3 regions of the Marinobacter xiaoshiensis genome follow, and region 1 is predicted to be linked to each of the others. Evidence: predicted binding sites of a transcription regulator. Region 1 holds the regulator's gene; each other region holds the start of a gene.
The links. Region 1 encodes FliA, which starts transcription of late flagellar genes. Its sites were predicted from a motif close to CTAAAGTTTNNNNNNNNNNNGCCGNTAA; they were not measured.

Region 1 (10,370 bases):
TACCTTCGGCGCCCACCATTCGGCGCTCCAGGGTCGCCAGCGCGGTACTTGCGGGCAAAAGATCCAACCCGGGGCAACTGGTTTCTGTAATAAGCTGAGCGGGAAGCCCCTCAGGCACCTTGCCCTGATGCTGAAACAGATCGAAAAGACTGTGGGCGATGGTATCCGGATCGTACCCGAACCAACTGGTCAGCGAACCATGAGGGTCAAGGTCAACCATCAGAACGCGCTTGCCACGCTCCGCCAGCAAGCCGCCTAAAGCGACTACCGAGGTGGTTTTACCCACGCCACCCTTCTGATTGGCTATTGCCCAGATTCGCACGTTTTCACTCCAAAACGACTGTGTTGCGATCAACTGAAAACCGAGATGTATCCCGGTTTATCGGCCAGTTTTCATGTAACTTGAATGAGTTGCATGCCGGCAGCCGGTTGCCGCCTGAATGTATTCGGGTGGAGATATACAGAAACCGTGCCAGACAGTAATCGAGTTTAAATACCCTGGCGCATAACGCCCCGGATGCTGGCATCACGGGAAATAAGCAGCACTACCCGTCGATTACGACGACGGCCTTCCTCGGTGTCATTTCGAGCCAAAGGCTGATACTCCCCGTAACCAATCGCAGCCAGTCGTTCAGGCTCGATACCTTCCATGCTTAACATGCGGACAACCGCCGCCGCACGCGCCGCAGATAGTTCCCAGTTCGAAGGGAAACGCGGGGTGCGAATGGGTTGATTATCGGTGAAGCCCTCAACCTTCACTGCGTTGTCCCGGTTCCTGAGAACCCGCGCAACTTTGTCCATCACATCAAATGCATCATAGTGGGGCTCCGCATCACCACTACCGAAAAGCAGGCTATCCGGCAAATTAAGCGAAAGCCACCGATCGTTGGTTTCAAGGGTAACCACCCCACGATCGATCAATTCGTCAAACTCCATAGCCAACTGATCTGCCATGGTGCGCAAAGCCTCTGTGCGGGCCTGTGTATCCTGCTCTGAGTTTCTGGGGGCCTCTGTTACCGCCGGGGGAATTACAGCCTCCGAGGGCTGAACTTCCGGGCGTGGAGGCTGGTCACCAATTTCAATGGGCTGAAAGGAGCGCTGAGGAGCGTTAAAAACGCCTGTAAATGTCTCTGAGAGTACCTTGTACTTGCCCTCATTTACCGATGAGACCGAGTACATCACCACAAAAAAAGCAAACAACAGGGTTATGAAATCCGCATAGGAAATCAGCCAACGTTCCTTGTTGTGCAAGTCATCCTGAGGTTGCCTGCGACGCCGCATAATAGAAACCGGTTTTGCTTACTGCAGAAAGCCCCGCAGCCGCAATTCAATGGATTTGGGGTTCTCACCCTCTGCGATGGCAATAAGACCATCAATCATCATGTCTTCGTATCGTGAACGTTCCTTGACCAGCCCACGCAGTTTATTGGCTACCGGGAAAAACAGCAGGTTGGCCAGCGCCACACCGTAGATGGTTGCCACAAAGGCGGTGGCAATTCCGCTGCCGAGGGATGCTGGGTCTTCAAGGTTGGTCATCACCTGGATCAGCCCCATAACAGCGCCAATAATGCCAATGGTCGGTGAATAGCCTCCCATAGCCTCAAACACTCGAGCGGACTCAAGATTTCGCTGCTCACGGCAATCCAGATCTATTTCCATGATGCTGCGAATTGTTTCGGTTTCTGCACCATCCACCAGTAACTGAAGGCCTTTGCGCGCAAAGGATTCCGGCTCATTCTCCGCCAACCCTTCAAGCCCCAGAAGGCCTTGCTTCCTGGCCTTTACGCTCCAATCGATTACCTTGCCAATCCCGTCTTCAATGCTGATAAATGGAGGAACAAACACCCACCGCGCCTGTGCGGCAGCCCGTTTCAGTACCGGCCAGGAAGTCTGGAGGATGGTCGCAGCCAGGGTTCCGCCAATCACAATGATGGCCGCCGGCCCATTAAACAGTGAGCTCAGTGCTCCGCCTTCAAGCAGGTTGCCGCCAAGAATAGCGGCAAAAGCCAGAACGACACCGAGCAGGCTGAGTATATCCATCAGCAAACGCCCTCAAGCAATCTTGGCCCTATTTCATCCAGTGACAGGATCTCGTCACTCAGGCCAGCTTTGGCAACTGCCATGGGCATACCGTAAATCACCGACGATTTTTCATCCTGGGACCAGATGGGCGAGCCACTTTGTTTCATCATTCGGCACCCTTCTTTGCCGTCTGATCCCATTCCCGTCAGGATGACGCCGAGGGTTTTGCCGGGAAATGCACGGGCAAGAGAACCAAAGGTAACGTCCACACAGGGGCGGTAATTCAGTCGCTCGTCCCCTGGCAGTATGCGCACCCGAGGTTGCCCTCCGCGATTTTCGACCATCATCTGCTTACCGCCAGGGGCAAGCAGTGCCAAGCCAGGGCGAAGGATATCGCCATCTTCTGCTTGCCGGACTTCAATTTTGCACAATTTGTTAAGACGCTCAGCAAAAGCCGGCGTAAAGCTCGCTGGCATGTGCTGCACCAGCACGATCGGTGAGGGAAAACTCGCCGGCAAGGCCGCAAGTACTCGCTGAAGAGCTACTGGCCCGCCGGTTGAGGTGCCAATAGCCACAACGGAAAAGTGCCGTGCCGGGCTTTTCCGTGACGTTCGCTTGGGCGTTTCATCCTGCAGAGGCTGAGCCGCCTGGCGAGCGGGCGCCACAGAGCGACCCGGCGCTGCGGTCCTGGCCGGTGCTATAGGCGTGGGTTGTGGGGCTGTTCTGGGAGAAGGTGAAGTTGGCTGCGCCCGGCTGGCAGGTCGACTGCGAGCAACATCGAGCACGCGATCAATCAGGATTTTTTGCAACTGGCTGCCATCCCGCGCGATTTCCTCGAAGTTTTTGGGCAGGAAATCTACCGCCCCGGCTTCCAGTGCGTCCAGAGTGATTCGGGCGCCTTCGTAGGTGAGCGAGGAAAACATAAGCACCGGTATTGGATGCTTCTTCATGATTTCCCGCACAGCCGAAATACCATCCATAATCGGCATTTCGTAATCCATGGTAATTACATCCGGGCGCAGAGATTCCGCCAGTTCAACACCTTCCCGGCCGTTGGCTGCCACACCTACCACACGGATCTGGCCCGACGATGTGAGAATCTCTGCTAATCGCTTGCGAAAGAAACCTGAGTCGTCAACGACCAGGACAGAAACTGTCATCCGTTTCTCCTACCAAAATGCTTTATTCCATAAAGCTTTGAGCTGCGCGTAAAAAAATCAGCTGTAATGCTGCAGCAAGCTGGGAACATCAATAATCAGCGCGATACGACCATCACCGGTAATTGTTGCTCCTGCCATACCCGGTGTGCCTTGCAATCCTCGTCCGAGAGGTTTGATAACCACCTCTTCCTGACCGACGAGCTGGTCAACAACAAACCCAACCTTACTGGTGCCCATGGCAACGATCACAACATGCCCACTTTCGGGACCTGTTACGGCATTAGACCCTTTCACCAGCCAGCGCTTTATATGGAAAAGCGGGAACACCTTGTCCCGCACAACAATGCACTCACGGCCATCTACTACATTGGTACGTGTCAGATTCAAATGGAATATCTCCACCACATTCACCAGCGGCAGAGCAAAAGACTGATCACCAAGCTTGATCATCAAGGTGGGCATAATCGCCAAAGTCAGGGGCACCTTGATGATGATGCGAGAACCCTTGCCCAAGGCAGAAACAATGCTGAGCTGACCGTTGAGCTGATTTATTTTGGTTTTCACCACATCCATGCCCACACCGCGGCCGGACACATCAGAAATCTGCTCTTTCGTCGAAAACCCGGCGGCAAAAATCAGGTTGAAACACTCTGTATCCGTGAGGCGATCGGCAGCGTCCTGATCGTAAATCCCTTTCTCCACGGCTTTGCGGCGCAGCACTTCCGGGTCCATACCTGCACCATCATCATCGATAGACAGGAGGATATGATCCCCTTCCTGCTCGGCAGAGAGGGTGACGGTGCCCTGCCGGGGCTTGCCAGCCTTTTCACGCACATCTGGCGTTTCGATACCGTGGTCAACAGAATTTCGCACCAGGTGAACAAGGGGATCCGATAGGGCCTCAACAAGGTTTTTGTCGAGATCGGTGTCTTCGCCAATCATCACCAGATTCACTTCTTTCTTCATGCCCCGGGCGAGATCGCGAACAACCCGCGGGAAGCGGCCGAATACTTTCTTGATCGGCTGCATGCGAGTTTGCATGACTGCAGCCTGCAGATCTGTGGTCACTACATCAAGGCTTGATACCGCCTTGTGCATGTGCTCGTCTTCACTGTCGGAGCCAAGTCTCTGGAGCCGGTTTCGCACCAGTACCAACTCGCCCACCATGTTCATGATGTCATCGAGGCGTTTGGTATCGACACGCACAGTGGTTTCTGCCACTGGAGCCGGCTCTCTGGGAGGGGCCGGTTTACTGGCTGGCGCTTTTTCAGGCACAACTTTCGCAGGCTCGGCTTTCGGCTGCGGCGACTTCGCTGGCGCTGGTCCGGAGCCACCGGTGGTTGGGCTGCCACCTTTGCCATGCAGCTCGTCGAGCAGTTTTTCAAATTCGTCGTCAGTGATCAGCTCACCATCACCGCCCTTTTCAGGGCCGGCACCACCTGTCGTCTGGGCATCATCTGCGGGTGGTTTCGCGGCAAACTTGCCTTTGCCATGCAGCTCATCAAGCAGGGCTTCAAACTCATCATCTGTAATTTCGTCAGCTGAGCCGCTGCTGTTGGCTGGGGATTGGTCGGGGGCGGAGCTATCGGAGGCGCCCGTTACGGGAGCATCGCCATGCAACGCATCCAGTAATTGTTCAAACTCTTCATCGGTAATATCGCCACCATCCTGATCGCTTTCAGGGGCAGCAGGAACGTCTACAGACTGGTTGCTCACCGGCTCGCCAGCAACCTGGGGCAGTGCAAGAGCATCCAGTGCCGCAATCAGTTCGTCCGGCGCAGGCGTCAGCTCTTCCCTGTTACGCACTTGCTCGAACATGGCATTCACATGATCCAAAGCTTCCAGCACAACGTCCATCAGCTCGGAATCCACCGCGCGTTTATGGTTGCGCAGTATATCGAACACGTTCTCGGCGGAGTGGCAGCAGTTAACCAAAGCGTCAAGCTGCAAAAAGCCTGCACCACCCTTTACGGTATGGAATCCACGAAATATGGCGTTGAGCAGATCACTGTCGTCTGGATGTTGCTCAAGATCAACAAGCTGTTCCGACAGCTTCTCAAGAATCTCCCCGGCCTCTACCAGGAAGTCTTGCAGGATCTCATCATCGGCATCAAACGCCATGGGCTAACCTCTTCTGTTCAGAAACCGAGACTGGATAACAGATCGTCTACGTCATTTTGTCCCGAGACTACATCTTCGCGTTCTTCAGCCTTCATTTGCGGCCCTACGCCCTGTTCGGCGGAGACTTCCTGATTTTCAATCTGGTGTACTGTGCCGGTAAGCTGATCAACGTGGCTCGCCATAACCACCAGGCTGAGCATCTGTTCCTCAACCTCCTTCACCAAAGCCGTCACCCGCTGTATTACCTGGCCCGTCAGATCCTGAAAATCCTGCGCCAGCAGAATTTCGGAAAGACTGCTGTAAAGTGTGTCCGCATCATTGGTAACGCTAAGAAAAAAGGTATCTATACGGCCATAAAGTTCACGAAACTCAGCCGGCTGCATTTCCCGGCGCCGCAACCGCTGCCATTCTTCGCTCAATGACGAGGCTTCTTCACGGAGTGTCTGAGCGAGAGGCATGCTCTCTTCAACCAGGTCCATAGTGCGATTGGCAGCCTGACCTGTCATTTGAACAACGTACGCCAGTCTGTCGGATGCGTCTGTCATCAAAGACAGCACCTCTTTTTGTTCCTGGCTGCGCGGATCAATCTGGAAGTTGCGGATTGCCTCATGAAGCGTTCGTGTCAAACGGCCAACTTCACGATAAAGGCTCTGATCCCTGACTTCGCTTAACTCATTAATCAGGTTCATCGCTCGGGCATAATCGCCGCCTTCCACACTTTGGGCGAGCTCTGCTGCCTGGTGCCGGAGCTTTTCGGTCACTTCTGGCTCAAGATCCCGATGGATCTTTTTTTTATCGCTCATACGCCCCATCCAATTTCCGGTTACTGAATTCGTTCAAAAATCTTCTCGATTTTTTCTTTTAGAACGGCAGCAGTGAACGGTTTTACTACGTACCCATTCACGCCAGCCTGAGCCGCTGCAACAATCTGGTCGCGCTTGGCTTCGGCGGTAACCATCAAAACAGGAAGGGTTTTCAGGTTTTCATCTGCCCGCACTGCCTTCAACAGATCAAAGCCAGACATTCCCGGCATGTTCCAATCTGTCACAAGGAAGTCGTACTTACCGCTTTTCAACATAGGCAAAGCTGTATTTCCGTCGTCCGCTTCATCGGTGTTGGTGAAGCCAAGATCACGGAGCAGGTTTTTGATGATCCGTCGCATTGTGGAGAAATCATCCACAATGAGAATTTTCATATTTTTGTCCAAAGGGACCTCCAGTTATTAAGACCCGGAATTCGTTTTGACCTTTGCGCTTAAAGTGTAGCAGGCCGCTGATTTAACCATGTATTGTCTGATCTTTATCGCGCTTGTAAAGCATCGGTTACCAAATACTACACTTCATCAGAACCCTGAAGTCTCAAGCCACGCCTAGCTGTGTTCCTCAAGGCGCCACTCGGAAAGTCTTCCACGCAATCTCAACGCGGCCTGACTGTGAATCTGACTGACCCTGCTTTCGCTGACTCCCAAAACAGCGCCAATCTCTTTGAGGTTCAGTTCCTCCGTGTAATACAGGCTCAGTACAAGCTTTTCCCGCTCCGGAAGCAGCTCAATCTCCGCCGCAAGGCTGCTGCGGAAAGAATCAGATGTGAGATCATCCAGCGGATTATCCCGGGCCTCTGTTTCTTCTATCGGCAGCTCACCGGATTCATTGAGCTCATCAAGACTAAAAAGCCGTCCGCTGTTAGCATCGGCCAGAGTGGCATGATATTCGGAAAGAGACATATCGAGCTCTTCCGCCACTTCAAAGTCCTGGGCTTCACGGCCCTCCCGGTCTTCTACTTCCTTGATTGCACGGGCAACCCGACGAGCGTTTCGGTGAACAGAGCGCGGCACCCAGTCGCCTTTGCGGATTTCATCCACCATAGACCCTCGGATGCGAATTCCGGCATAGGTTTCAAAGGTTGCGCCCTTGGTTGAACTATAGCGCTGGGCGGCCTCCAGCAACCCGATCATACCCGCCTGCATAAGGTCGTCGAGCTGCACCGAGGCCGGTAGCCGCGCTAAAAGATGAAGTGCGATTTTCTTTACCAGGGGGGCGTGAGTCTCTATGAGGTCCGAGGGACTTTTCACACCAGCCTGATGATAAATTCCCAGGTTTTTCGCCAATGTCATGCATCCGGTTTTATTTTTTACGGGATCCGTTTCAGACTTCGACGAGCCGCTCCACAAAAAATTCCAGGTGTCCGCGGGGTGATGAAGGCAGTGGCCAGCTTTCTACCTTGTCAGCCAGTGCCTTGATCGCAAGCGACGCTTTGGCTCGGGGGTATGCATCCAGCACGGCTTTCTGGCGCTGAACGGCTTTCTTCACAGCTTCGTCGTAAGGCACCATACCCACATATTGTAGTGCCACATCGAGAAATCGTTCGGTTACCCGGGTTATTTTTTCAAACAAATGGCGGCCTTCCTGCTCACTGCTCACCTGATTGGCGAGAATGCGGAAGCGGTTGGTACCGTAATCACGGTTCATCAGTTTAATCAGGGCGTAAGCATCTGTGATGGATGTGGGCTCATCGCACACCACCAGCAACAGCTCTTGCGAGGCCCGCAAAAAGCTCACAACAGACTCGGAAATACCGGCCGCCGTATCGATAATCAGCACATCAATTTGATCGCCCAACTCGCTGAATGCGTTAATCAGGCCGGCATGCTCCATGGGGCTGAGCTGGGTCATGCGCTGAGTTCCGGAAGATGCCGGTACGATTTTAATCCCGCCCGGACCATTTACCAGAACGTCTCTGAGGTCACACTCTCCTGCCAACACGTCCTGCAAGGTACGATTGGCGGTTACCCCGAGCAGCACATCAAGATTCCCCAGGCCAAGATCGGCATCAAGCAGCACAACGCGCCTGCCTTTTTGCGCCAGAGCGATGCCAAGATTAACTGAAATGTTACTCTTGCCGACCCCGCCCTTGCCGCCGGAAACCGCGATCACCTGTACCGGATGTGCTTTGCTCATACTGTTTATAATCTCTCGCCAGGATTAACCGGATATGGTTCATAACCGGATACAACTCAGATTTTCACAGCCTCATGCGATTTCCCGCGGGCGCTCTGTATCAGGCATTTTCTCTGCCGCCGCCTGTTGCTGAAGCATTTTCAGACGCTCGACTCCCAAGCGTACGAGCGGAACGGCTTCAGCATGATGCAGATCCCCCGGGATCTTTTGCCCATCAGTGTAGTAGGCAACCGGCAGCCCGGTTTCCATCACAAAGCCCAAAGATTCGCCCAGAGTCAGGGCTTCGTCAATCTTCGTCATCACGCAGCCTGTAAGACCTGCCATCTTATAGCAATGCCAGACGGATTTCATAATACGCGGCTGGCTGGTTGCCGAAACAACCAGGTGCGTCCGGATGCTGTGATGGCTACGGGCCAATTCTGCCAATTGTTCCTGATAGCCTCTGTCTGTACTGGTTAGCCCAGCCGTATCGATCAGCACCAGGTGCCGGTCTGAGAGCTCATCAAGAATATCATCAAGGGTGTTGCTTTCATCCACCACGCGCACCGGCACATTCAGTATACGACCAAACACGAAAAGCTGTTCATGGGCCGCAACCCGGTACCGGTCTGTCGTGACCAGTGCAATAGAATCGGCGCCGTGTTTCAACACATATCGCGCTGCCAGTTTGCCGATGGTGGTAGTCTTGCCCGAACCTGTAGGGCCAACCAGTGCATATACACCCCCTTCATCAAGCCACTCCTGATTGGGAGTACGCACGCCCGCAACAAGCATTTTCAGGGACTGTTTCCAACCATCTTCCAGCTTGCCACCTTTATGGCGGCGGGAGAGCGAGCTCGCCAGATCATTACCAAGACCAAATTCCTGGAGCCGCTCTGCAAGACGCTGCTGGACCGCGTTGATGCCGGGCTTCTCCGGCTCACCACGCTGGCCACTCATCAGATCCCGCAAGGAGTTTATTTCTGCACGCATGCGGGCGAACTCATCAGAATAATTTTCGTTACCAGCGTTTTGAGAGACTGGCTCTGCAAAATCTTCACTCGCGGCCCTGTGCAACTCTGCAAAGGATGCATCAGCGTAACCCTGCCCCCTTGCAGCTCGGCTTTCACGCACGTCGCGAATACGGGAGCGAGAGCGACTCAACTCATCCTCCAGCCGACGATGACGCTCTGCCTGCATCTCTGCAAGGCGGGCTCCGTTAGTGGCCTCACTGGCCTCTGCGCCCAAGCTCTGGCGCGCCATATTTTCGTCGTAGTCCAACGCGGTTACGATCTCGATGCCGCCGTCTACACGGCGATTGGAAAGGATGACAGCATCTGGCCCCATCTGCTCACTGACCTGCCTCAGAGCTTCAGCCATGCTTTTGGCAAAAAAACGTTTAACTTTCATGATATTGCATCCTCCAACGGCCACGCGTTATCTGCGTTACCCGTGCTTTCATCCGCCAGCTTATTGGCCCACGGACGCCACGATCGTAATCTGTTTGTTATCGGGTATTTCCTGGTAGGAGAGCACATGCAGCCGCTCCACACCGTAACTGGCAAACTTGGCGAGCACCGGCCGCAAGGGCCCGGATACCAGCAGGATGGCCGGCTTACCCAGCATTTCCTGACGCTGCACGCTGTCTTGCAATGAGCGCTGCAGCTTCTCCACCATATTCGGCTCCAGAACCATGCCTATATCTTCCAGTCCGCCAGATTGTTGACTCTGCTGAACAGACTTAAGCAACAACTGTTCCAAATCGGGATCCAGGGTAATAACCGGTATTTCTGAATCGTTACCGCAGATACTCTGGATAATCATCCTGCGCAGAGACTGACGCGCTACCGTGGTCAGCAACTTGGGGTCCTGGCTCTTCGGATGCACGTTCACCATGGATTCGGCAATGGAGCGCATATCCCGGATGGGGACTTCTTCTTTGAGCAGGTTCTGCAGCACTTTCAGCAGAAGGCTGATAGACACAGTGGTGGGCACCAACTCCTCTGCCAGCTTGGGTGAAGCCTTCTCCAGCTGATCCAGCCACTTCTGCACCTCTTCGTGCCCCAACAGTTCGTGCGCATGCTTTTGCAGAACCTGGTTCAAATGGGTTGCAACAACTGTACTGGCATCC
Region 2 (10,370 bases), on a different contig from region 1:
CGCAAGTCGTTATGGAACAACAGGTAGTTCACCACCATGGGATCAAAAACAATATCCCTGTGGTTGGATATGAAAAGATAGGCGCCCTGCTTGCTCAAATTCTCCAGGCCGCTGGTGGTTACACGGGCCGTTGTGCTTTCAATCAGTTCACCGATATAGCCAGAAAGCCCAGCCTGCAGATCATCTACCTTTGTGAAGTGTCCAAATCGGCTGGAAAGCCAGCGTCGCGTAAAAAATCGCAAAGGTGCCGGGGCCCAGCGTGCAAGTAAGGGCGACTTGAAGCGCCCGACCATATCCAAAAACTCATGGTCGTTAACCAACCGTTGAATCGCCGGGCCGGTTTCTTCGTCCGAATAGGGACGGATGGCGTCAAATTCCTGCATGGCTGCCCTGTTGTTGTGTGTATCGATTATCTTGAGCTGTTAAACCTAGGCTTAAAACCGCGATATTGTATCGGTTTTCCCGTGGGTTTGCTTCCCAAAAACACGGCTTGTCCGGCCATTCCTTGCGGTGAATCTGGTATGATCCGCTACCTGATTTCACTCCAGCCTCGCGATTGACCGGTTATTCTATGTATCCCGACCAGGACTTTGAACAGCTTTCTGCCGAGAGGCCCACAACTTCTGGCAGAAGCCCCGAACAGGTATTGCACGAAGTGTTCGGGTACGAATCCTTCCGCCCTCTGCAAGGAGATATCATCCATGAGGTGGTGTCTGGTGGCGATGCCTTGGTGCTTATGCCCACCGGCGGCGGTAAATCTCTTTGTTATCAGGTGCCTGCGCTTGTTCGCTCCGGTACGGCGATAGTTATCTCGCCACTGATCGCCTTGATGCAAGATCAGGTTGCTGCACTGCGTGAACTGGGAGTGAAAGCGGCCTTTCTCAATTCCACAATGGATTTCGAGCAGGCGCGCGCTACCGAGTACGCACTTGGCACCGGTGAGCTTGATCTTCTTTATTGTGCACCTGAGAGGCTCATACAGCCCCGTACTCTGCAACTACTGCACGATGCGTCCATTTCGTTATTTGCTATCGACGAGGCCCACTGCGTTTCCCAATGGGGGCATGACTTCCGTTCTGATTATCTGCAGTTGGCGGTGCTCGCTAACGAATTCCCAAACATCCCCAGGATTGCGTTAACGGCCACGGCCGATGAGCGCACCCGCAAAGAGATCGCGGAGCGCCTGTCCCTCACCGAGGCGCGGCACTTCATTAGCGGTTTTGATCGCCCTAATATTCAGTATCGAATAGCGCCTAAGATTAACGCAAACAAGCAGTTGCTTGATTTTATTAAAGCAGAACATGAAGCCGACTGTGGCATAGTTTATTGCTTATCCCGCAACAAAGTGGATGCCACTGCGAAGATGCTAGCCCAGAAAGGTTACACCGCACTGCCCTACCATGCGGGGCTTCCGGCCAACGATCGGGCACGTAATCAGGAGCGTTTCCTCCGGGAAGATGGTGTGATTATTGTGGCCACCATCGCCTTCGGCATGGGCATTGATAAACCGGATGTGCGCTTTGTAGCACACCTCGACTTACCCAAAAGCCTGGAAGCCTATTACCAGGAAACCGGCCGTGCGGGCCGTGATGGCAAGCCTTCTACCGCCTGGATGGTGTACGGACTTCAGGACGTGATTAAACTCCGGCAGATGCTGGAAGCTTCCCAGGGCAATGATCATTTCAAGCGTATTGAACGGCAAAAGCTGGACGCTATGCTCGGGCTGTGTGAAGTAACCAAATGTCGCCGACAAGTTTTGCTGAACTATTTTGGCGATGCACTGGATGCGCCTTGCGGTAACTGTGACACCTGCCTGAACCCGCCTGAGACCTGGGATGGCACGGTGGCGGTGCAAAAAGCACTCTCTTGTGTGTTCCGTACGGGTCAGCGTTTTGGTGTTACCCACCTGATTGATGTGTTACGGGGTTCAGAAAATGAGCGCGTGCTGCAATTGGGACACCATCAGGTATCAACCTATGGCATTGGTGCGGAGTTTTCGGCTAGCGAATGGAAATCGGTGTTCCGTCAACTGGTGGCTAACGGTTACTTGAGAACTGATCCCGATGGCTATGGCGCGTTGCAGCTCACTGAAGAATGCCGTCCACTACTGAAAGGCGAGCACAAGGTCGAATTGCGCAAAGACCCCGTCGTTAAAAAGTCTTCAGGCCGCTCTTCAGGTGGAAGAACAGGAAGCCCGGTTAAAGATCAGGTTACAGATCACGTGGGCTGGGAGGCGTTAAGGGCGTGCCGCAAGGAGCTTGCGGACAAACAAGGCGTGCCGCCTTACGTTATTTTCCACGACACCACTCTTTTCGACATGCTGGAACGCAAGCCTCAAACGCTTGATGAGCTAGCCGGCGTGAACGGTGTGGGTGCGGCAAAACTGGAGAAATACGGCGAGATATTCCTCGCCGCCATTGCCAAGCTGGATCCAGCCTGAGGAACAACCTCAGGCTTCTCCTTATGCCGCGGGCTTGAAGCCTTTCTTGCGAACCCGGTACTGAGCAATGGATGTAGCAACGTGATTGCCGTCCATATCCCGCAGTTCTCCGGTGAGGCTGAATTTCGCCCGACCAGTAGCGTCAGCGTCTGCAAGAATGCCCGCAACCTCTTCCGGTGACAATTCAAACTCGACAGTCACATCCGAATTGGCGGGCAGCAAAAATTGCAGCGTCATTTCCTTCAGGATTGGTGTGTAGGCGGGGCCAAGATCAAACAAGGTGAGTACCCCACCCGGAATTTCCGCCACAAGAAAGTAAGCCCCTGCGTACAGGCTGCCAAAGTGGTTCTTGTTACCTTTGAGCTGTATGCGCGCTCGCACGTAACCCGGGCGAACCTCTTCAACGCTGAACCGGTTTCGGGGCGCGAACGGAATCGACAAGCCTATAAGGCGGTTAACGGCGGCGTAGCCGCCGGTTTTCTTCAGCCACTCGACGGGTTGCGCCAGGGTTGCCTTGGGGTCTGTGGTTGAAATCCATTGACCGGTCGCCCCGATAATATTGTCTATTAAGGCCATCATTGTGCTCCGTAAGTTGTATTGAGGCGGATGATTACAATGCCGGACACACATCGCAACACTCTTTTACATATTTCTGGAGAGATTTGCCGGCTCTCCGGAGAATTCTGATCTAAAGTTTGATTACCCGTAATCTTAGTCATAACGTCAAAACAGCTGGCCTATGCGAGCTGGAACGGATTCGGAACATTTCACAAGGATTCGGATAGTGCGATATGCCCAACGCCGTTTAACCTGTGACCAAGCAGGCACCAAACTGTTTGCTGCCACCAGGCTCTCCCTCACACTCCTTTGTGCGCTTGTGTCGAGTTGCTTTGCTCATGCAAACCCCGCACACAACCCTGTACAAGAGTATGTCCTTTGGTACCGGAATTACGATAGCCCTGCTATCTATGCACTGGTTACTCTGGCATTGGAAAAAACACCCGAGTATGGGGAGTTCCGCATTATCCGGAGCCAGGAGCTTAGCCAAGGGCGAGCACTGCGCGAGCTGGGTCGAGGCGGAACCCGTATGGTGGATATTGCAAACGTGGCCACATCAGCGGAGCGGGAGCAGTTTTTGACCCCTGTGCCGGTTCCTGTAGACGGAGGGTTGCTTGGTTTTCGCGTGTGCGTGGTTATGCCAGAAAGTCTCTCACTGTTTGAGGGTATTCACTCCCTAGACGATCTTCGTGAGAGGGGCGTGCGAATTGGCCAAGGGGATCACTGGCCAGACACTCCAATACTCAGAAACAACGAGATTCCAGTTATTACCCATTCCCGTTACGAAATTCTCTTTGGAATGTTAAGAAAACACCGTTTCGATTGCTTTGCCAGGGGTGTCAGTGAGGTAATTAACGACCTGCAAATGGAAAATGACCCCGAGATGACGATAGAGCCCAACCTGGTGCTGGCCTATCCAATGCCCTCTTACCTGTTTGTAGGCCCTGAAGACCAGGTAACAGCGCACCGTTTGCAGCTCGGAATGGAGCGCGCCATTCGGGACGGCAGTTTTGGCGTGTTTCTTGAGCAGTATTATGGTGCGGCGGTTGCTAATCTTAACCTGGATAAACGCACCATCATCGTTTTGGACAACCCCTTCCTGAGTGAAGAGTCAGGAAGCATTGGCCGCGATACGCTGAACAACCTGCGCTGGCGGATTGAGCTACTTCGCGATTAAGCCCCAATCAAACCCGGAAACGGGATACGTTGCCATCAAGGGTGTGGCCAATCTGTTCTATTTGTCCACTGTAAACGTCATTCTCACTGGCAGCGGCAGCGGCTTCCTGGCCTTGATCCGCAATGCGGGTAATCGACGAATTCAGCTCTTCCGTAACCGAGGTTTGCTCTTCTGAGGCAGTGGCAATCTGAGATGTCATCTGGCTGATAGCGGTAATGGCGCTAGTGATGCGGTTCAGGGAATCCATGGCATCCTGCGCTTTTTCCATGCTTACGTTAGATACCGCTGTTGATGCGTTCATTACATCTACCGCATCATTGGCACCGGTCTGCAGCCGCTCAATCATATCGTTTATTTCTTCAGTGCTGGTTTGGGTGCGCCGCGCAAGGTTTCTTACTTCGTCTGCAACCACGGCAAAACCGCGACCAGCGTCTCCGGCCCGCGCAGCTTCAATGGCTGCGTTCAGTGCCAACAGGTTGGTCTGTTCAGCAATGCCTTGAATAACTTCCAGCACCGTTGTGATAGAGGCAACATCGCGACCTAGTGAATCGATGACTTTTGCAGCTGTGCTTACTTCGCGAGACAGCTGCTGCACCGCATCTCGTGATGCAGACATGGTTTCCAGCGATGCCCTGCTGTCGTCATCCGCTGTGTTAGCTGCGTCTGCCGTTTGCTGGGCGTTTTGTGCAATTTCATGGGCTGCTGCGGACATCTGGTTAATCGCGGCCGCCACCATATCGATTTCGGTTTGTTGATTTTCAACGCTGCTGCGGCTGGTCTTGGCCGTGCTTCTGAGCGCCGTTACGTTGGTAGCCAGTTCGCTGCTACCCTGCTGCACTTCACGAACCACCTGATGAATTTTACCGACAAACTGGTTAAAGCTTGCAGCCAACTGGCCGAACTCGTCGCGGGCGCTGTCGTCTAAACGCTGGGTGAGATCTGCATCGTTTGAGCCTATGTCTGCCATGGCTGCATTCAACCTGCGAATCGGAGCCATCAGGGTACGAATTCCCAAATGCAGTACAACAAGTGATACCAGAAGCCCAACAACAGCCATTATCACGCCGGTTATCATGGCGTTTCGAACAGGGGCGCTTATTTTGTCCTGGTTAACGAAGGTACCCAAATACCAGTCAACACCGCGGGCATCGCTGATAGCATGAAAGCTGGCGCTCCAGTCAGCACCTTCCTGCTTAAAGCTGTGCAAGCCTTCTTTCAGCTTTGGAGCCCCACCAAGTAGCGAGCTGATATTTTTACCTATCAGGCGCCGGGTTGGGTGGTACAGCACCGTGCCGTCATTGCTGATCAGCGCAGCATAACCAGTGCCTGCCAGATTGATCACAGACAGCATGCGCTCAATGGCGTTAAGGGTAATATCCGCACCCACAACACCTTGATGCGTCCCACGCTTCACCGGGGCAAATGTAGAGATAATAATTTCGCCGGTTGCAGCATCCAGGTATGGAGTAGTAAAGGATGAGCGGCCAAGCTCCATGGCTCTTTTGTACCAGGGGCGGGTGCGCGGATCATAGCCCTCAGGTAGAGTGTCAGTATCGGCCTGGCTTTTCATCAACATGTACCCGTCAGCACGGCCCACGTACACATCCTTGAAATTGCCGCCTGTTGAAATTGCCTGCAGCAACGTATGTGCTTGCTTATCGTCTGCCACTGACTCGAGAGCTTTAGCCGTTGATTCGGTCATTATAAGCCGGGTGTTGAGCCATTCAGCAATGCTTGACGTATTCTGCTCTGCAGTGTTTTCGATTAATGAATCCACATAGGTTTGCGACGTGTTTTGCAAACGGAGGTTGCCGGAAATTGTGAAGGCGGCCATAACCAGCAAGAGTAGAATGCTGAAAGTGACGAGTAGCTTTTGACCAAATGTAAGATGCACGGCGCGCTCCCTATTTTGTTTCACTGATTAACGGCCGTCTGTGCGAACTCTTTAATGCCTTCTGATAAACTTGTTTCGTAAATTCATTTCCACGCCGTACAGGAGCCCCACTGAATGGCCCATGAAGAGCTGCATCTAAACCTCCGCAACCTGAAGCTTGATGATTATGAACAGCTTCAGGTACTCATGGATCGGGTCTACGACGATATTGGTGGGGCTTGGCCCAAAGACACCATAAAGGCGTTGGTTGAGCAATTCCCCGACGGGCAGATCTGTATTGAAGATCATGGCGAGCTTGTGGCCGTTGCTCTGACTGTTTCCGTCAAATACGAGCGATTCAGTAACCCTCATACCTATGATGACCTGATTCTGAGCAATGAGCAGATCCGGCATAACCCGAAGGGCGACTCACTTTACGGGCTGGATGTGTTTATCCATCCGGAATATCGCGGGTATCGGCTTGGGCGCCGGCTGTACGAAGCTCGCAAGGAACTATGCCGTTCAATCAACTTGCGTGCCATTCTTGCGGGCGGGCGTATACCCGGCTATCACAAGTATTCCGAGCAGTACACTCCGGCCGAGTACATTGATCGCGTTGACCGCAAAGACATCTACGATCCGATTTTGAGCTTCCAGCTTTCCAACGATTTTCAGGTAACCCGGCTGATGCACAAATACCTGCCAGAGGATGAAAAGTCTCTGGGGTATGCAACCTTGCTCGAGTGGCGGAACATTCTCTATACCCCGCCCTCCTCTGTGTTGAACGAAAAGAAAACCCAGGTTCGTATGGGTGCCGTTCAGTGGCAGATGCGAGAGTTTGGTTCAGTTGAGGAAGTGCTGGAGCAGGTTGAGTACTTTGTGGATGCACTCTCCGATTACAAGAGTGACTTTGCACTCTTCCCGGAGTTTTTCAACGCGCCTCTGATGGGTTTGACCGATCAAGTAGATCAAACCCGAGCCATACGTTTCCTCGCCGGTTTCACGCAGCAGTTCCGGGATCGTATGTCAGAGATGGCGGTGAGCTACAACATCAATATCATCACCGGTTCCATGCCTTTGTTGGAGAACGACCGGGTCTATAACGTGTCCTATCTATGCCATCGGGATGGTCGTGTAGACGAACAGCGGAAGATCCACATTACCCCACACGAGCGCCGTGATTGGGTGGTTGAAGGTGGCAACAAGTTTGAAGTTTTCGACACAGACTCTGGCCGTGTTGCGATTCTTATCTGTTATGACATCGAGTTTCCCGAACTCGGGCGAATTGCAGCAATGAAAGAAGTAGACATAATCTGCGTGCCATTCTGGACAGATACCAAGAACGGCTATTTGAGGGTTCGCCACTGCGCCCAGGCCAGGGCTATCGAAAACGAGTGCTATGTGGTAATCACTGGCAGTGTTGGTAACTTGCCGAAAGTGGAAAACCTTGATGTGCAGTACGCGCAATCGTCGGTGTTTTCACCTTCTGACTTTGCCTTCCCTCACGATGCAGTGATGGCAGAGACCACGCCAAATACCGAGATGATTATGTTCTCGGACATGGATCTCGAAAAACTCACATTGGTGCGTAACGAAGGCTCTGTTACCAACCTTAAAGACCGCAGAATTGACATGTATGAAATTATCACCCGATAGGTGTTGAAGAACAGTATTAAAGGTTTATCGTATGACACTGATGGCGTTGCAAATCTTGCTATCAGTGTCTATTGTTTAATCAGTATTCAAACAGCTTCTGTAGAGACTTGGTATTCATGAACGAAGCGTTGCCCGATCTGGTCGCCCAATTCACAATCCGGCACGGCCTGTTCCGCAAGGAACGGGTTGAAGCTGCGCTATTTGAATTGGACTCTTACGGTTGCGTTATGAAGACGGACAAGATGTTCAACCCCGGCGATACAGTCACGCTTGATCTGGTTATGGATATGCCGTTTGATAAAATTCGGGCGGAGAACGTGCCTGGACTTATTACCGAACGCAGAAAACACTGCAGCAACTTTTTCTACTCAATCGATTTTTCTGATTTAAAGTCTGACGGTGACACCACTCTTGAAGAAAAGTTACGCCGTATCAGAGAGGTGCTTTCCAAAAAGCAGTCGTTGAAATCACGACGTTCCTCAGGTTCCGTGTCCAGCATGCGGCATATGGCCTGATTATTATCCGTTCTACCCGCCTCAAGGAGTGAATACCATGGCGAAAAATGCCAAATCGAGCGTTGATAAAATCGTAAAGAAGGTCAACAAGGAATTTGAGAAGACATCTGCCCAGATAGAAGCGCTGATCAACGATGCGATGAAGCACTTCGATTCCCTGCAACACCAGGTTCAGGATCCGGTGCGTAAGCTACTGAAAGAAGTGGACGAGCTTCGTGAGCGTGAAATGAAGCGTTTCACTGATGAGTTTGAACGCCGGCTGGAAGAGTTCCACGAACTGCAGTCCAGCATTCTCGAGCGTTTGGGCGTTGCCTCGAAAGAAGACATTCGCAAGGCTGAAAAAGAAAGCAAAAAACAGCTTAAGAAAGCCCCTGCGAAAAGCACCGCACCCAAGAAAGAAAGCAAAGCCAAAGCGCCTGCTGCCAAAAAAGCAGCACCTAAAAAAGCCGCAGCCAAAAAGCCCGCAGTAAAAAAAGCTCCTGCAGCGAAAGTAGCGAAAGCCGCTGACAGAAGCGATCTTACCTTGGTTAAAGGTATTGGGCCTGCAACGGCCAAAAAGATGAAAGAGGCTGGCATAACCTCCATCGACCAGATTGCCAATCCATCGGCAGATGATACGGATAAGCTGAAGGCTTTCTCCAGCATCAAGGGGTTCGACCAACTGGCGGCCGAAGCCAAGAAAATTAACTGATGCGAACGCCTGACCAGCCTGTATTACGGGACATAGTTCTGATTGGCGGCGGGCACAGCCACGTCGGGGTACTCAAACGGTTTGCAATGAAACCCGTTCCCGGCGTGCGCTTGACCCTTATTTGCCGTGATACTCACACCCCCTACTCCGGAATGCTGCCAGGTTATGTGGCTGGGCATTACAGCTACGATGATGTGCACATCGACCTGAGCCGGTTGGCAGAATTTGCTGGCGCACGTTTTTATCGCTCCGAAGCCATAGGCATAGATCGCAATCGCAAGCGTGTGATCTGCAAAGGCCGTCCGGATGTGCCTTACGACATACTCTCGATCAATATAGGCTCTTCTCCCAGAGTGAATGAGGTTGAAGGCGCTTCTGAATTTGCAGTGCCTGTAAAACCAATCACCGGATTTAATAATCGATGGCTTGCCTTGCTCTCCCGTATCGAGAATCACCAAGGGCCCTTAACCGTTGGTGTTGTAGGCGCAGGTGCAGGAGGCGTAGAACTCACTCTCGCCATGCAATACCGGCTCAAGAACGAACTGGAAAAACGTGGACGGGATTCTGATCAGCTGCACTTTCATCTATTTGATGCAGCCAAGGAAATTCTTCCAACCCATAACGCCAAAGTTCGTGAGATTTTCCGAAAGACACTCTCTGATCGTGGCGTAAAACTCCACCTTGGGTCCCCGGTAGAAAAGGTCAGCGACAGGTTGTTGCGCACTGCCTCTGGCGAAACCCAGCAGGCCGATGAAGTTCTTTGGGTAACCAGAGCAGGCGGACCAGCCTGGCTTCAAGAAACCGGCCTGGCGCTGGACGACGGCCTGTTCCTGCGAGTGCGAGACACCTTGCAGGTTGAGAACGACGACAGCATTTTTGCCGCCGGCGATATCGCTAACGTGGTTAACCATCCCCGCGAGAAAGCGGGGGTGTTTGCTGTGCGTCAAGGCCCCCCTCTGGCGGACAACCTTAAACGCATGGCATTGGGCAAGGCCCCCAAAGATTTCCATCCCCAGAAAAAATGGTTGGCGTTGATCAGCACCGGTGACAAGTATGCGGTAGCTTCCCGTGGTGATATGCAGTTCGATGGTGCCCTGGTGTGGCGCTGGAAAGACTGGATCGACCGCCGATTCATGGAAAAATTCACCGATCTTCCTGCCATGGAAGAATCTGGCGCCCTGCCCGATACAGCAGCAGCCCAGAATCCTGAGGAGGCATCCCAGGCCATCTCTGCAGTTGCTATGCGCTGCGGTGGGTGCGGTGCCAAAGTTGGCAGTACGGTGCTTTCCCGTGCACTGGGTGAGCTTCGGCCCATTGATCGGGACGATATTATTATCGGCCTGCATGCGCCCGATGACGCAGCCGTGCTGAGAGTCCCGCCAGGAAAAGCGGTGGTGCATACCGTCGACTTTTTCAGAGCATTTATTGACGACCCTTACACATTTGGCCGCGTTGCAGCC
Region 3 (10,370 bases), on a different contig from region 1:
GCATGCGTTCAAAGCTGCGGCGGATAAATTCCTGAATGTGGTTCAGGCGCTCAGTCGCAACTTTAACGCGCTCAATGCGCGCTGAAATATTTTCACTGGGTTTTGGGTTTTTTGCAGCGTGTGCAGTATCTGAAAGCTTGAGGCGGCGTAAATAGCGCTGTATCGCCTCCCGGCTGAGGTCGTTGGGGAGCGTAAATCCCAATGTGTAGCTGTCGCTTCCACGGTAGAACCGAATCCAGCTTTGATTGCCGCTGTGGTGCCAGAGCCCCGGTTCCAGATTGCCGGGAATATCAGCCAGATTCAGGTTTCGTATGGAGAGAATGTTCTGCGCTTCCACCAGTAACCAGCCCTGGGGCTGAAACAGCGCCTGGAAGTGTTCAAGAAGCTGGGTTGCCGGGCGCTTTGATGGCTCCGGTAAGGCGACTCTGGGGCTGCGCACCAGTTCATCGAGTTGCCGGTTCAGAAACTGGTTGGCCATGGCCAGGCGTAGACCGCTGGATATGGGAAACGCAAGCAGGGGAATGATCAACGCGTGAGCAACCGAAAGCCTGATCTGGAATACACTCACCATAACCAGATACATTCCAACAATTGCTCCGCTGGTCATGAGGCATGCCAGCAAGGTGCGTGCAGGGCGTATTCGCGGCAACAGCAAGGCCAAGGTTACAAGGGTGATCATTGCCAGAGCAATGCCAACCCATTTGGGAGTTGTCCTGATGAGCAGTTGCTGATTGATTGCGGAAAGTGTGTTTGCATGAAACTCCACTCCCGACATCGGCTGGCTGAGACCGGAGAAAGGCGTGGGTAATATATCTCCCAGGCCCGCTGCCGTGGCCCCAACAAAGACCGTTTTGCCACCGAATGTGTCCGGTGCGGGAGGGCTGCCAAGTACGTCGCTGTAGGAGTAGGTAGGTAAGGTGCCGGCTCCACCTGCAAGCGGAACTATCCGATAGTCGTCCCTAACGTTTACAAAGGCAGGCAGCCCTTGTGTGGCAGGTTTTCGGGGGCCGACACCTGATGCTGCAAGTGCAAGGCTGGGCCAGAGTTGTCGCCCCATGCCATTAAACAGATATAGCCCTCTGGCGATGCCGTCATGGTCCAGTTCAACATGTGCATGGCCAAGGCTGGCCGCTGCAGAGATAAGGTCGCCAGGAGGAAGCTGTTCGCTGAGTAAAAGGCGAGAGCTCGAGGGTGCCAGATGAATGGGCAGTATTACTTTGCCATGGTCCTGCATGGCACTGCTTAGGTCCCCATCGTCTGGAGAAGGCTCTATGAACAATATGTCGAACACAATGGTGCTTGCGCCGGCTTGGTGCAGCTTCCTGATAAGATCGGCGTGGGTTTGTCTTGGCCAGGGCCAGCGGCCTTCTTGGGCGAGGCTGTGGTCGTCAATGGCGACAATGGCTATGTCGGGAGAAACAAAAGCAGGGCTGGCAAGCAGGGCAGAGTCCAGGAGCCAGTAATCAATACGTTGGGGCAACTCCGTTGTTTCGGCGAGCAAAAACAGGAGCAGGAGTGACAGACCGAGCGTCCATGGAGTCGTCTTAATTGGCAACCAATCCCGGTTCATGAGTCCTGCTTTGCGCGTTAAGTGTTCGAAGTTATTCCAGGTACAGTTCCCTCCCTGGTCCCCAGCGGCTCTGCAATGGGCCGTCAGAAAGTGCTTTCAGGCGCACAAAATACCGCCTTCCGGGAATAAGACGCAAGGCCGCTGTGGTGTCTGGTAGTGTAGCTTCTTTAATTATGTCGTTAAAACCGGGCTCTTCTGCCAGTTGTAACCGGTAATTCGACGCCGTATCCACCTTTTCCCAGAACACACGAACCTGGCTGTCGATGTAGTTGATGCTGATGATTCGCACCGGCGGGAGGGTGCCATTTACAATCAGTTTTCTCGGCTGGGTGGTTGCTACCGAGTTCCCGCCGGCTTCTGTTACTACGCGCCAATAATATTGACCTGGGCTCAAGGGGCGGGAGGGCAGGGCCGTTGTCCCCGGAGCCCATTCACTGGTTGCAATCAGGTTGCGGAAAGTATCGTCTTCAGCGATTTCAACCCGGGCCACTTCGTTTTCACCTTTAAGTACCCAGCGAAACTCCGGCATGTCGTCGTTCACGCTGCCACCGTTTTCGGGCGTAAGCAGGCTGGCTGTGCGAGCTTGCAGGTCAACCTCTATGGGTAGGATACCGGGCATTCCTGTCATGCCTTGCGGGTCGAGTGCCGCCAAATGCACAACATACTGCCCGTTATCCAGGCGGCTGATATCGAAACGGTTCCCGTCTACTTCACGGCTTTCAACCCAGCGCCCGCTTTCTGTTTCAAAGATATCAAGGCGATACTTGGCTGATTGGGCTGATTTCCAGGTCATCTCTGCCGGAAGTTGCCTGAGCACCGGTGGTAGTGAGTTGATTTCGGGAGCGGCTGGCATCTTCCGTATGTTCAGTTTGCTGCTGCTATAGCTGGCAACTGTGGCACTGTAGCCTGCAGGAATCTGGTGGGTCCGGTTTGGGGCCCCAAACTCAACAACGCCCTCGGTTACCTGCAAACGGGTGCCTTCAGGCCCGGTTTGCAGAGAAAATGCTGTGCCACGCACGGCGGCGACAGCAGAAGGCGTTTCGATCTCAAAGCGGGCGCCACCTTCAATTACTGGCTTTACTCGAGTGTGCACTTCTCCCCGGTTCAATCTCAGCCGTGTATCAACCATGCCTGATTTCCCATACTGGGTTAGCCGGTTGAAGATCAGTCTTGAATTTGGAGATATGCGCACTTCTGAGCCATCTGCTAATGCAATGGTTGCGGCGCCAGCGGCAGAAAGCACTTCATCGCCTACCCGTATAAGTGCGTCTTTTGCCAGAGGCTTTTTACGCCCGTCAATGCCGGATATCAGCTGAACGCTGCCAGAAACCGAGGTGACACGTGCGGGGTCGGGTTGTCTTTTGAGCCAGGATAAGGGAATGCGAATGCGGTCGCCTTCTCCCAGCATGGCGGCGTTTTCGATAGCGTTGTATTGCAGCAGTCGACCAGCACTATAGCTTTTAATCAGAAGATCGCTGGCTACTTCGGTAAAACTCTCGCCCGCTTTCAGAGTATAAACCCACTCAGGCGCAGTTTGGCTGGAGGCGTTCGTGATGGTTGTTGCCGAACCGCGTGTAAGTGAAAGTTCTGCGCTCACAGGTGCGCCCAATGCCAGCAAAGCCAGCATCAGGAATACTTTAGTGAGAAAGGGCACAGGGTTTTCAATCATTCTTCAGTGGTAGCCTCGGCTTTCATGGCTTCAAGGCGATAACCGCGCTGGTAAATTGTTTTGATGCGGAACCCGTTTTCCGGATTCAAGCCCAACCGCCGCCGCAAGCGGCTCATGTGAGTGTCTACCGTTCGCGTATTGATGTCGCGCGCCAAGCCCCAAACCCGCTCCAGAAGGACTTCACGGGTGAGCAGGCGGCCCTGATTCTGAAACAGGAATAAGGTCAGATCGAAATCTTTGTCGGTCAGGGTCAGCTCTTCACCGTGAAGGGCTATGGTTCTGTGTTGCGTGTTGACTTCAAAAGGCCCGTATACCAGGACTTCCTTTTCGCTGTCTGGATTGGCGCGGCGTGCCAAGGCGTTAATGCGTGCCACCAATTCCGCTGCCCGTGCGGGCTTTGCAATAAAGTCGTCTGCGCCAGCGTCCAGGGCTTCAACGATATCGGCTTCACTGTCGCGCTGAGTGAGAAACACTACGGGAATTGGCCAGTTAATCTGTGCTCTTATGCTTTTGAGCACATCAATGCCGGTCATGTCGGGAATCTGCCAGTCCAGAATCATCAGGTCATAGCTGCGGTGCAGTGCCGCGCTGATGAAGCTTTGGCCTGTAGGAAAGCTGTCGCAGTCGTGCCCATACTCCGACAAAATGGACTGTATGTGCTGCGCCTGTTCTTGTTGATCTTCAAGCAGAGCGATGCGCATTACGCTTCTCCCGGGATAAGTGGTGTTGTATCAGTCGATTATCACAAATTGGAGCACTGTATTCAGTGTCGTTATGTAGCCTTGCGTAAAGGAAATGCAGGCTTTCCGTTTTCGTCGTCCACTGTTTGTCGGCAGGCAGGAAAATTACTGCAGCCCCAGAACCAGCCTTTTTTACCTTTCCGTCTGACCAAGGGGGAAAAACAGTGGGGGCAGGGTACAGGCTTTTGCCCGGTACCGTCCTGGGGCGTTGCATCTTCAATCGGGCGCGTGCCACGGCAGTCGGGGTATCGAGTGCAGGCAAAGAAGCGACCGAATTTGCCGTCTCTCTCGGTCATTGGTGTACGGCACTTTGGGCAGTTTGGCGCCAGGGTTTCAGGGCCTGCACCTGGCGTGTCCGCCTTGGTGCCAATGAAGAGGCGAATTTCAGTCTTCAGTGTGTCCAGAAATTTACGAGGGTCGTCTTCACCCCTGCGAATACTCTCGAGCGTCGCCTCCCAGACGGCGGTTCTGTCTGGCTTGCTGACCGATTCCGGCAGTGCACTGATCAGCGTTTTGCCTTTGTCGGTGGCGCGAATATGGCGGCTGTCCCGGTACAGGTAGTCCCGTTTGAACAGGGTGTCGATTATGTTCGCCCGGGTTGCCTCCGTACCCAGTCCGTCAGTTTCTCGCAGGGTTTTGCGGAGTTCCGGGTCGGTTACAAATCGGGCAATGTTGGTCATCGCCGAGAGCAGCGTTGCATCGGTAAAGTGCTGGGGTGGCTTGGTTTTGCGCTGGATTACGGTGCTGTCTTCGCAGAAAACGGGTTCGCCTTTGCTCAGGCGTGGCAGCGGTGCTTTATCTGATTCTTTTTTATTGTCCCGGAGTTTTAGCTCCAGTACTTTCCAGCCGGGTTCGAGCACGGCGGTTTCTGAGGCGCGGAATCGGTGCTCGGTAATTCGCACGGTCAGTTGGCCTTCGCGGTGTATGGCATCGGCAAAAAACTGCATCAGATAATAGCGGCTGATCAAGCCGTATACCTTCTGTTCAGTGTCACTGAGCTTTCCGTTGGGCGCGGTTCTGCTGGTGGGAATGATGGCGTGGTGGGCATCCACTTTTTTGTCGTTCCACGCGGCTGTTCTGCGGCTGAAGTCTGCTTTGCTGCAGGCATCGGCAAGGTCGGGGGAGACTCGGGCAATGACACCGGTGACTTGCTCACGCTGGGCAAAATGGCCTTCTGGCAGGTAACGGGAGTCTGATCGGGGGTAGGTGATCAGTTGGTGGCGCTCGTAAAGATTCTGCGCTGTGTCCAGTACGTCCTTTGCTCCCATGCGGAACAGGCGACCCGCCTCAATTTGCAGAGCCGAGAGAGATAAGGGTAAGGGTGGCGCTTCCGAGCGGTCGCGAAAGCGGGATTCCAACACTGTACCGGGCCGGTTGTGAATGCTGGCTGCAATCTGCTCAGCGGTGGCGCGATCCAACAGGCGGTTTTCTTCGTCAAGATGATCCTGAAACTGTTCGTCCGGCAGCCATTTTGCGGTGAACGGCTGTTGGTCTGCCTCCTCTTCTTGAGCTTTGAATCGTGCCTCAATGGGGAAGTAGGGCTTGGGTTCGAAGTTCTCGATGGTGTTATCGCGCTCCACCACCAGGCCCAGCACCGGAGTTTGTACACGGCCGACGGAGTAGACGCCCTTCTGGCCCTGCTGTTGGTAGTTCAGCGTATAAAACCGGGTCAGGTTGATGCCGTAGAGCCAGTCGGCCCGCTGTCGGGCTAACGCCGAGTGGGACAGCCTGCGAAATTCCAGATTGTCTCTGGGTTGCTGTATGGCCTTGGCGACTGCTGCAGGCGTCAGATCGTTGATGAGTATGCGTTTTACGGGTGCTTGGGTCCCGAAGTAGCGTATTACTTCATCAACCAGCAGTTGGCCTTCTCTGTCTGGGTCTCCGGCATGGACGATGGTCTTTGCTTGCCGAATGAGGGATTCCAGTGCGTTGAGTTGATGGCGCACGCTGTCTTTCGGGGTTAGCTGCCATTTGTCCGGGAACATGGGGAGATCGTGCTGACGCCATGTTTTCCACGCCGGGTTGTAGCTGGCCGGCTCGGCGGGTTCCAACAGGTGGCCAATGCACCAGCTTACGGTCGCAGCTTCACTGCCGTTGCCACAGCGGATCCAGCCCTGGCCTTTTTGGTAGGGGCCGGGGAGGGCGGCGGCAATGGCTCTGCCAAGGCTGGGTTTTTCGGCGATGTACAGGAGCATGTTTGGGTATGGTTTTGTCTGGATTTGGAGTGGTGGGGAATGTGGCTGTTTGGTTGTTGGGTGTCAAGGTTCGGGGGCTGCTTGTTCTGTAGTAGACTGTTTGCTCTGGAGGTGGCGGCTGCGGGCGTCGGCTTCCCAAAAGACGCCGTGAACCCATCCATGGGGGCTTGGTGTTGCCATCCCTGGCAACACACACTTTTGGGAAGCCGACGCCCACAGCCGCTTCAGGCTCAGAGATATCGCCACTACATACAGAGCGAACTGTGGAGTTAAAAAGTAATGAAAATGCAGAATGCAATTGAAGCCAAGTTGAATGAGGCGTTCAACGCCAGCATTCTTCAGGTGGAGAACGAGAGTCACAAGCACAGCGTGCCGCCTAATTCGGAGACGCACTTCAAGGTGACCATGGTGTCGCCGGCCTTTGCGGGGCAGATGAAGGTTAAACGGCATCAGGCTATTTATCAGGTGCTTTCTGAGGAGTTGGAGATGGCCGGTGGCGTGCATGCATTGGCGTTGCATCTATACTCTCCTGAGGAGTGGGAGGCAACGGGTCAGGTTGCACCCACGTCACCGAATTGTATGGGTGGTTCCAAGTCTGATGCTTAATCGGCGGCTTCAGATGGCTAAAAAACACAGCGGAGGGCTTTTATGAGTCAGTTTTTTCAGATTCATCCGGAAAACCCGCAAAAGCGGTTGATCAAGCAAGCGGTTGAGATTCTTCGCGCTGGTGGCGTAATTGTGTACCCCACCGACTCCGGGTATGCCCTTGGGTGCCATTTGGGTGAGAAACCGGCAGCAGACAAGATAAAGCGCATTCGAAAGCTGGATGATAAGCATAACTTCACATTAGTGTGCCGGGATCTGTCGGATATCGGTGTGTATGCCAAGGTGGATAATACCCAGTACAGGTTGCTGAAAACCTTCACGCCCGGTCCTTATACCTTTATTTTGGATGCAACGAGTGAGGTGCCAAGGCGCCTGCTGAACCCGAAGCGTCGCACAATTGGTGTGCGGGTTCCTGATAATGCGATTGTCCGGGATCTGTTGGGTGAGCTTGGCGAGCCTATTATGAGCAGCACGCTGATTTTACCGGGTGAGACTGACCCCATGACGGACCCCTACGACATACGGGATACGCTACAGCATGAGCTTGATTTGATTATTGATGGCGGCTTCTGTGGCATGGAGCCAACCACCGTGGTGAACTTTACCGGTGAAGTGCCGGAGGTTACCCGGGTGGGCAAGGGCGATCCGGCACCGTTTGAACAGTAGGGCCTAGGCTCGGGTGTTCAGGTTGAAGGCGTAAGCGCCCCGGTTGGCTGCAACGTTAAATTGGTCAGTCGGAGCGGAGCGGCGCAGGGTGTCGTAGCGGTGTACGAGATCCTGCAAGCCGTTGAATTGCTGGTTTTCGCTGATCAGCGTATCTAGCAGTGAATTATTAACCCCATAGGCTTGGCTGAGTTTCAGGGCGTTGTCCATGAAGTGCAGAGTTGGCTCGTTCACGCTCAGCCGGCTAAAGGCATCCGCAAAGTTTTTGTTAACATTCAAATCCTTCTCGATTCGACTTCGGGTTTCTTCTGCCAGGTTGCCGCCCACCTCAATCCTACCGCTGTCGTTTTTGTTGACGCTTATCGATAGGGATGGGTTCAGGTTATATTCGGCAAGTTTGTGCCGCAGCGTCTCCCTGATGAAGGCAAGATCCTGCCCTACGGTTTGCTTGTAATCCGATAGGGGCAGCTTCCGGGATTTAGGCCTGCCGGCATCAGTCAAAAGCTCTCCCGATGGTGTAAAACGGTCATCCCCCGGCCCTGAGGGTTGCAATGTCTCAGCACTGGCTGTGCCTTTGGCCTTTTGTTCATCGGCCCCGTTTGCAACAGGGCGCTTCTCCAGAGTTTGCTGAAAGCGGGTGCTTGCCTGGATAAGAGATGTCAGCAGTGACATGGCGTGCATTCCTCCACTGGCTCGCACAAGCGCGCCAGAAATTTATCGTCTGTCTCCTGGTGTATGCACATTCCGGGCCAGCCACTGAAAATACGTGCTTCTGATCTGAGTCAGTAAATATTTGACGCATGTCTATAAAGTTAACCGTCCTTTTGCCGTCAACCACATAGAATGTTTGAAAGAGCCAGGTAAAGTCTGGTGTTCATTGTTCTTTTGACCGAGTCGCTATGAAAAACCAATATTCCATTCGTTTTCTGCTGCTCGCTGCCCTGGCAGCTGCGTTTTCACTCATCCTGGTTTTTACCGTGCTCCATAGTGCCAGTTCCCAGCGCGACCACATGGAAGAGTTCAGTCACAAATACGTGGATGGCCTTGCCAAGTCCTATTTTGACGGACTGAACACCATGATGGTGACTGGTACCATCAGCAACCGTGATGTGCTTCGGGACAAGGTGATGGCGCCTGCGGATGTGCTGGATGTGAGGGTGATTCGTAGCGATCAGCTGAACCAGATGTTTGGCACCGGTACCCAGGCAGAGCAGAAACGTGATGCAGACGATAGAAAAGCACTGGACGGCCAGAGAATTGAGCGTTACTCAAGCAATGAAAATGGGCGTGTTTACACGTTAATTGACCCGGTTATTGCTCAATCAGACTATCAGGGTGTGGATTGCCTGGGTTGCCATCAAGCCCAGGAAGGGGATGTGCTGGGTGCGATTCGAGTGGATTATTCTCTCGCTGAAAGCGACGCCAGCTTGCACCAGCAATTGCTTACCAGTGGCGGTATTCAGATCGCCATCTTTGTTGCAGTATTCTTCCTGACCGGGCTGGTTTTGAATCGGCTGGTGTTCTCCCGTTTACGTCGGCTCCAGGTGAGTATGGATGAGATTTCCGGAAACTCTGATCTCACGATTGAGCTGGATGTATCGCGCAATGATGAAATTGGGACTGTTTCCCTTGCGTTTAATCGCATGATGGCAAAAATCCGTGAAAGTATGCACACGGTGATGGATAACGCCGAGCAGGTTGAGCGGGCGGCCCGTAGCATTGCGGAAAAGGCCCAAACTACTGGCCGCGAAGTCACGGCTCAAAAAGACAATACAGACCAGGTTGCCAGCGCAACCACTGAAATGGCCGCATCGGCTGTTCAAGTGCGGGAGAATGCCAACCACACAGCTCGAAAGTCGGCGGAAACAGCTGAATCTGCCAATAGCGGTGAACAACTTGCGCGCACAGCAGTAGAGGGTATTGAAACGCTCAACACGGAAGTACAGAGTGGCGCTAAACGAATAGAGGACTTGAACGAACGTACCAGTCAGATGGCGAAGATGTTGGAAGAAATCTCTAATATTGCGGAACAAACCAATCTGCTGGCGCTGAACGCTGCTATTGAGGCTGCCAGAGCGGGTGAGCAGGGGCGTGGGTTCTCAGTGGTTGCAGATGAGGTTCGAGCGCTCGCATCACGCACTCAGGTATCTACAGAGGAAATCCGCAAAACCATAAACTCTCTTCAAAGTGAAGTAACCGAATGTGTGGCTACCATGCGCCATGCCTCTGATATGGCAGGGCATGAGGTAGAAGCCATCCTGAAAGTAGAAACCGAGTTGCAAACCATTGCGTCGGCCGTTCGTGAAATCACTTCACTTAACCAGGAAATGGAAAGCGCAGCGAACGAACAGAGCGATGTGTCTGAAATTATCAATCAGAACGTGATTGAAATCAGCCGCTCGGCCGAGCAGACAGCAACAGATGCTCAGGAAACGGCTGGTATTGCAGGTGATTTGCTGGTGATGGCGGAAGCGCTTAGAGAAACTATTGAGCAGTTCCGATTAATCAGAAAGGACAACTAGCGGGGCGGGCTACTTAAACCGCCCCCGCCATGCGATTAGCCCTCTCGGGTAACACCAATGATCTTGAGATGGATGTTGTTACGGCCACGGATTGGCCACTCGATAGAATCACCCACAGCAAGTCCAAGTAGTGCCGAGCCAGCTGGTGCCAGAATAGAAATCTTGCCTTCTCCAGTGCCCACTTCGTGAGGGTAGACCAAAGTCAGCTCCTGCTCCTGGCCGGTATCTGCATTCTGAAAGCGCACTTTTGAATTCATGGTCACTACGTGCGCTGGCATTTCTGCAAGCGGCACAAGCGTGGCGCGGCTCAGCTCATCATCCAGACCTTCTGCCACATCGGAATCACCCTGTTTTTCGATCAGGGTAGTCAAACGGTTGAAATCTTCTTCAGCAACCAAAACTGCC

Region 2: a site for FliA is predicted at 6,097-6,124, ahead of RKA07_RS11540 (methyl-accepting chemotaxis protein). Genes of this name have one in related genera too.
Region 3: a site for FliA is predicted at 8,250-8,277, ahead of RKA07_RS15505 (methyl-accepting chemotaxis protein). Genes of this name have one in related genera too.

What each region holds. Positions count from the first base shown of each region.
Region 1 covers NZ_JAVMBO010000007.1:384,150-394,519, reverse strand. The annotation lists gene RKA07_RS05605 (ParA family protein) at 1-322, opposite strand, end outside; gene motD (flagellar motor protein MotD) at 490-1,281, opposite strand; gene RKA07_RS05595 (flagellar motor protein) at 1,300-2,040, opposite strand; gene RKA07_RS05590 (protein-glutamate methylesterase/protein-glutamine glutaminase) at 2,040-3,182, opposite strand; gene RKA07_RS05585 (chemotaxis protein CheA) at 3,240-5,303, opposite strand; gene RKA07_RS05580 (protein phosphatase CheZ) at 5,321-6,106, opposite strand; gene cheY (chemotaxis response regulator CheY) at 6,127-6,510, opposite strand; gene RKA07_RS05570 (RNA polymerase sigma factor FliA) at 6,673-7,416, opposite strand; gene RKA07_RS05565 (MinD/ParA family protein) at 7,448-8,260, opposite strand; gene flhF (flagellar biosynthesis GTPase FlhF) at 8,333-9,649, opposite strand; gene flhA (flagellar biosynthesis protein FlhA) at 9,710-10,370, opposite strand, start outside.
Region 2 covers NZ_JAVMBO010000016.1:25,238-35,607, reverse strand. The annotation lists gene RKA07_RS11560 (1-acyl-sn-glycerol-3-phosphate acyltransferase) at 1-383, opposite strand, end outside; gene recQ (DNA helicase RecQ) at 572-2,440, shown strand; gene RKA07_RS11550 (DUF4442 domain-containing protein) at 2,462-3,016, opposite strand; gene RKA07_RS11545 (hypothetical protein) at 3,225-4,175, shown strand; gene RKA07_RS11540 (methyl-accepting chemotaxis protein) at 4,183-6,069, opposite strand; gene RKA07_RS11535 (bifunctional GNAT family N-acetyltransferase/carbon-nitrogen hydrolase family protein) at 6,184-7,704, shown strand; gene RKA07_RS11530 (hypothetical protein) at 7,821-8,219, shown strand; gene RKA07_RS11525 (helix-hairpin-helix domain-containing protein) at 8,257-8,910, shown strand; gene selD (selenide, water dikinase SelD) at 8,910-10,370, shown strand, end outside.
Region 3 covers NZ_JAVMBO010000018.1:5,483-15,852, reverse strand. The annotation lists gene RKA07_RS15540 (CHASE2 domain-containing protein) at 1-1,570, opposite strand, end outside; gene RKA07_RS15535 (FecR family protein) at 1,602-3,239, opposite strand; gene RKA07_RS15530 (response regulator transcription factor) at 3,236-3,940, opposite strand; gene RKA07_RS15525 (DNA topoisomerase III) at 4,012-6,174, opposite strand; gene RKA07_RS15520 (BolA family protein) at 6,454-6,780, shown strand; gene RKA07_RS15515 (L-threonylcarbamoyladenylate synthase) at 6,823-7,446, shown strand; gene RKA07_RS15510 (hypothetical protein) at 7,450-8,115, opposite strand; gene RKA07_RS15505 (methyl-accepting chemotaxis protein) at 8,343-9,965, shown strand; gene rnk (nucleoside diphosphate kinase regulator) at 10,001-10,370, opposite strand, start outside.